Regions from separate parts of the Vibrio sp. B1FLJ16 genome, predicted to be linked through region 2. Evidence: predicted binding sites of a transcription regulator. Region 2 holds the regulator's gene; the other holds the start of a gene.
What was found. The regulator CRP, encoded in region 2, controls carbon source genes, mostly activating them, when cyclic AMP is high. The targets are predictions, from matches to a motif close to TGTGANNNNNNTCACA.
Positions count from the first base shown of each region.

Region 1: KHN79_RS10640 (NupC/NupG family nucleoside CNT transporter) is a predicted target of CRP. The motif match lies at 2,020-2,035, and genes of this name have one in related genera.

Region 1 is NZ_HG992749.1:2,348,410-2,351,605, forward strand. Features, by position in the region: gene deoC (deoxyribose-phosphate aldolase) at 1-25, opposite strand, end outside; gene KHN79_RS10640 (NupC/NupG family nucleoside CNT transporter) at 591-1,874, opposite strand; gene KHN79_RS10645 (TatD family hydrolase) at 2,080-2,853, opposite strand; gene KHN79_RS10650 (DUF5363 family protein) at 2,840-3,022, opposite strand; gene prfC (peptide chain release factor 3) at 3,141-3,196, opposite strand, start outside.
Region 2 is NZ_HG992749.1:2,784,036-2,787,231, forward strand. Features, by position in the region: gene KHN79_RS12710 (phosphoribulokinase) at 309-1,178, shown strand; gene crp (cAMP-activated global transcriptional regulator CRP) at 1,419-2,051, shown strand; gene KHN79_RS12720 (DUF1338 domain-containing protein) at 2,369-3,160, opposite strand.

The DNA.
Region 1 (3,196 bases), 440 kb from region 2:
GTGCAGCTGCTTTTAAATCGCTCATTTCTATCTCCGATCAATATTCAAAAAATTCACTACTCAGCCTCATATCTCACCTCTAACTATAATCAAGGAGTCGAGATAATGTTAAAAATGGCTCAGTAATCGATTTATGAACGGACTTTGTTCCATGAAGACTCGGCGTAGACTGCGAAAATGTCTTATGCCAATTGCTATCCTTGTCACCGCACAGTACCAGTTTGGCCTATGGCACAACAATCTATGATTGCGGTGTCTTTAATATCACATCACCAGCAAAATGCCTACGAGATCTAATATTTCAGGGAAATTCATTTACCCATTGAGTAAGTTGTGTTCGCCTTTTGATGTCTACATTATAGATATTCATCGCAAAACTGTAGTACCAAATAGAGCGCAAACGGTTTGTATCTCAAAATTTTCAGGCTTTCCTTTCTCTCGATAGTCAGATGAGAATCATTATCTAGGGTCTGTTGACCTAGGCACTATCTAAAAATTTTCAGCGCTGAAAACAAAAAAAGCCCCGCAGCAATCTCTTGCTACAGGGCATGATTTAATATGGCGTCTATATATTAAGAACCAGTACTAAATTACATTGCTGCTAGGCTTAAGCAGAAGCCTGCAATTGTCGCTGCCATTAGGTTAGACAACGTACCAGCAAGTACTGCTTTAATACCCATGCGCGCGATGTCGCTGCGACGGTTTGGCGCAAGGCTACCTAGACCACCAAGTAGGATCGCGATAGAAGAAAGGTTCGCGAAGCCACATAGTGCGAATGAGATGATAGCTGTTGTCTTCTCAGACATCACTTCACCAGTTGCCGCGATTACTTGAGCGTTATCACCGATGTATGGCGTGAAGTTCAGGTACGCAACGAATTCGTTCACAACAATTTTCTGACCGATGAATGAGCCAGCTGTCGTTGCTTCAGCCCAAGGAACACCGATTAGGAATGCAAGTGGAGAGAACAACCAACCTAGGATCAATTCTAGTGTTAGTTCTGGCATACCGAACCAACCGCCAACGCCACCTAGCATACCGTTGATAAGAGCGATCAGACCGATAAATGCAATCAACATCGCACCAACGTTAAGAGCAAGTTGCAAACCTGAAGCTGCGCCGCCTGCTGCTGCATCGATAACGTTCGCAGGTTTGTCGTCGCCACCGTCCATTGCTTCTTCGAAATCTTCATGAGGCTGATCAGTTTCAGGATGAAGAATCTTAGCGAACAATAGGCCACCAGGAGCCGCCATGAATGACGCCGCTACTAGGTACTCTAGAGGTACACCCATTGATGCGTAACCTGCAAGAACACCACCAGCAACAGAAGCAAGACCACCACACATTACCGCAAATAGCTCAGATTGAGTCATCTTTGGAACGAATGGACGAACAACTAGCGGTGCTTCAGTTTGACCTACGAAAATGTTAGCGGCTGCAGACATTGATTCTGCACGAGAAGTGCCCAGCGCTTTTTGAAGGCCACCACCAAGAATCTTGATAACCCATTGCATAACGCCAATGTAGTACAGAACTGAAATCAGAGCTGAGAAGAAGATCAGTGTAGGAAGAACACGGAACGCGAAGATGAAACCACCGCCACCGAACACTTCGAACATCTTGTCTGAAACAAGACCACCGAACAGGAATGACGTACCATCGTTACCATATGCGATAACGTTAGATACACCACTAGAGAAACCGTTCAGTAGATCACGGCCCCAAGGTACATAAAGAACAAATGCACCTAATGCGAATTGGATAGCGAATGCGCCACCTACGGTTCTAAAATTGATAGCTTTGCGGTTAGATGAGAATGCAAATGCGATTGCAAGAAGCACTACCATACCGACTAGGCTCATAAACAGGCTCATAGTTTATGACTTCCTTATAAGTTATTTATTGGCGTGTAACAAAATGGAGCTAATAAAGCGGGGGCAATTATACTCACGCATAATGAATTAAAGTAATGCCAACCTCACACTTTCTATTAAGACTCTGGGTTGATTCACTAATCTTTGTGAGTGAACTCACACCAAATAAGAAAGTAATTTCTAGTTTGAACACTAACTTTGAATTTCATTCACAGATACAGAAGGCAAAATTGCTATTTCTCCACAACTGAGAAGCAATCGGTTGCTTTTTGCCAGATCGTAACCGCACTAACTCATTAAACACATGAATGAGTTTAGCCGGGTGATTAGGCTGCCCCTGATACCCAAGTATAGGCATATCTGGCGCATCTGTTTCAATAACGAGTTTTTCAAGAGGCAACTTTTGAATAGCATCGCGGGTTTTCTTGGCTCTCGGGTAAGTAATGGTGCCCCCTACACCGATGAAAAATCCTAATTTAACCCACTCCGTTGCCTGCTGATAACTACCAGAAAAAGCATGCACAACACCACCTTTTGGTAACTTCGCCGCCTTGACCATTTGAATTAGTCGGTTGTGTGCTTTGCGGCTATGTAAAACAACCGGCAGGTCAAAACGTCTGGCTAACTCAAACTGGATCTCAAGCGCTTTTTCCTGAAGTGAAACGGGTACGTCGATTGCAAAATCTAAACCGCACTCTCCTATTGCGACGCACTGAGGACATTCGTGAAACAAATACTGCTCAAGTTGCGGCAAAAATTGCTCAAACCTTTGATCGAGAAAATAGGGATGGAAGCCTAATGCGTAATATAAGTGGGGACTTTGCTTTGCTAAGGTTTGAATACGTGACCAGTTTGAAGGACCAACCGACGGGATAAGGATTCGTCTTACCCCCTGCTCCTCCGCGAGTTTCAGGTTGTGTTCAAAATCATCCTGAAATTCATCAAAATCGAAATGACAATGGGTATCAAAGAGCTTCATCTTGGGATTGCTCATGACTATCACCGGGTTGAGACGATGTAATTTTCTCCTCACCTTTATGTACCGGGTCTTTTCGGTAAGGTACGCAGCTGCGCTTTTGATCGGGCGTTAACCCCATCTCGTCACACCAATCGTCGTAGCGCTTGATTCCTCTTTTAATCCAGTTCATGTTGCATCCTCACACAATTCAAATCATTCTAGCTGATATAAAAGCGCCCTTGACTAAGTCTATAGCCAAGGGCGTTTTAAAATCCAGTCGCTATACAGCGGCGTTCAATTAACGTCTGTTAGTGCTCACGAGTCGCACGGAATTCAACATCAGGGAAGCGCTCTTTAGCAAGGT
Region 2 (3,196 bases):
AAGCAAAAGACCTCTCAACAAAGAGTAAAACGCTTTTAGCCGAACCCTTCGGGCAGCGTTTGTGGCTCCTCTCTACTGCGTTATCGGCTTATCAGGTAGAGTAACTACATTTCAAAGCCTCTGCCTTGTATATAGAACCCACAAACTGCTGCAAAAATCACCTCAAAAGGTAAATAGCCCCTAGCCCCTTCACACTTTGCCGTCGCTCGCCCGATGACAAGCCATTGTTACGTGCTATAGTGGGTTAACATCTGTGCAGCAGACATCTGCTGCATAATTCAGGAAAGCAATTTTCGACAAGGTTTGTCATGTCAGCTAAACACCCTATTATTGCGGTTACCGGTTCATCAGGAGCCGGCACAACCACTACATCTGAAGCCTTTCGCAAGATGTTCAATATGATGAACGTCAAACCTGCATGGGTTGAAGGTGACAGTTTCCACCGCTTTACACGCCCAGAAATGGACATCGAAATTCGCAAAGCGCGTGAGCAAGGCAAACATATCAGTTACTTCGGACCACAAGCCAATGACTTTCCCGGTCTGGAAAAGTTTTTTTCTCAGTTTGGCTCAGATGGTACAGGCAGCATACGTCGCTATCTGCATACGTTTGATGAGGCAGTACCCTACAATCAAATGCCGGGTACATTCACACCCTGGCAAGACTTGCCAGAAAACAGCGATGTTCTTTTCTATGAGGGATTGCATGGTGGTGTCGTGGACGGCGAGGTCAATGTCGCACAGCACGTCGACTTCCTGATTGGCATGGTGCCGATTGTAAACCTGGAATGGATTCAGAAGTTCGTCCGCGATACTCGCGACCGAGGCCATTCCCGGGAAGCGGTCATGGATTCCATCGTGCGTTCGATGGATGACTACCTGAACTACATTACACCGCAGTTCTCGCGTACTCATATTAACTTTCAGCGCGTCCCGACCGTGGACACATCTAACCCGCTTAACGCAAAAGGCATTCCGAGCCTGGATGAGAGTTTTGTCGTAATCCGGCTGCGCGGGATTAAAAATGTCGACTTCCCTTACCTGCTGGCCATGATTGATGGTTCTTTTATGTCGCGCCACAATACTATCGTCGTACCGGGCGGGAAGATGAGTTTTGCGATGGAGCTCATTGTGAGGCCTATCCTACAACAACTGATAGAAACAGGAAAAATCGGCTAAAAATCTCGCTTTCAGAATGTTTACTTTTCATACTGTGATTATGTGCACAATTTTGCGTAGAAAATACCAACAGTGGCACGATTAAAATCAAGAAATCATCCTCGAAAAAGGATACTATTTCTTACCGAAACACAAGAGAGCTTGCAGCATATAAAAAGTGCTCTTATTCTAGTAAGCCTAATTCAGGCTTAGCTAAAATATGGATAGCGCAAGCGTACCCTGCAGAGGAAGTGAGATATTATGGTTCTAGGTAAACCTCAAACCGACCCAACATTAGAGTGGTTTCTTTCACACTGTCATATTCATAAGTACCCATCAAAGAGCACGCTGATTCACGCGGGTGAAAAAGCTGAAACGTTGTACTACATCGTTAAAGGTTCTGTTGCGGTTCTTATCAAAGACGAAGAAGGTAAGGAGATGATCCTTTCTTACCTAAACCAAGGTGACTTTATTGGTGAACTTGGTCTATTCGAGGAAGACCAAGAGCGTACAGCTTGGGTTCGAGCTAAATCTCCTTGTGAAGTTGCTGAAATTTCTTTTAAGAAATTCCGCCAACTTATCCAAGTAAACCCAGACATCCTGATGCGTCTTTCTGCGCAGATGGCTCGTCGCCTTCAGGTAACCAGCCAAAAAGTGGGTGACCTAGCGTTCCTAGACGTAACTGGTCGTATCGCTCAGACGCTTCTGAACCTTGCAAAACAACCAGACGCGATGACTCACCCAGATGGCATGCAAATCAAGATCACTCGTCAGGAAATCGGTCAAATCGTTGGCTGTTCTCGTGAGACAGTAGGCCGTATCTTAAAGATGCTGGAAGAGCAGAACCTGATCTCTGCGCACGGTAAAACTATCGTTGTTTACGGTACTCGTTAATCTCTGATTCGAATAACGTAAATAGAATAATAAAAGCCACCAATGGCAACATTGGTGGCTTTTTCTTTTTGAGTAACATACTGATTAGGAAGTTTAATTCCAATCACAGTAAATAAGTGATCAGAAATAGCGTAGAAAAAAATGCTTGAGAACAAGGCGAAAATTTTCGATAAGTAGTTATTCTACAATCAACTTACTTTGAAACGAAAAGTTAACGCAGTTATCGAGTATTTTAGCAAGCTAGAATGACCAGTTGTTTACTACGATTGGTATCACTCCCAACAGCATCACTATTGGGAATTGAATAACGCTCTCAGTTAGCCATTCGTGCTTTCAAAGATTTTGTCTGCCGATGCAGCAACAAAGCCCGGGTAGAGTTCACCATTTTCCATCGAGTAACGTTTAGCAAATTCGTAAAAGCCCCCCGGAATGGTTTCAGAGCCTTCAGTAAAGTTAACCGATACTTTATCTGCCATAGTTGAAGATTGCTCCAGCAACACTTCTGGTGAGCCCTTTACTTCACCACCTGACTCATTAATCACAAAGCCAGCCTGACGCAGGTGATCATTCACTTGCTTCACTTCATCATGCTGATTGAGCTGATTCACACTGACCGTGAAGTGATTCGCACCGTAGCCATGTGCAGCAAGCCAGGAAGCGTACTCACTCTCTTTCGCTAGTGTCTGATAATCGGCAAAACTCAGATCCCACAAACGGCCGCCATGCAAAAATGCGCTACCCGCGAGTTTATCTGCATCCACCTGCTCAACCAGCTTCGCCACAATCGCTTGCAGCTCCGCAGAGCACTCTTCTACCTTGAGCTCACTAATGAACACTTTAGGCTGTTTTGGATCTGGGTGCTCGTAGTGCTTGGCAACCAGTTTCTTGCTCTCAAACAGATAATCACCACATGCCTTGTAGCCTATCGCCAGAAACGGCTTCGCCAGCGTCTCAATACCAAGAGGCTCGACATTGAAGGTGCGCAGAGCAATATGGTCATTGATTAACGGCTCATCTTCTTGAAGAAGTTGATGAACTTTTGCAGCAGAAGGACAAAGACGTTGAATGTAGTCTTGCCACAGTGATTCAAATAACACATCAGGGGTCATAACGGCTCCTTGTTACGAGATGTAGGGTAAGTGAGT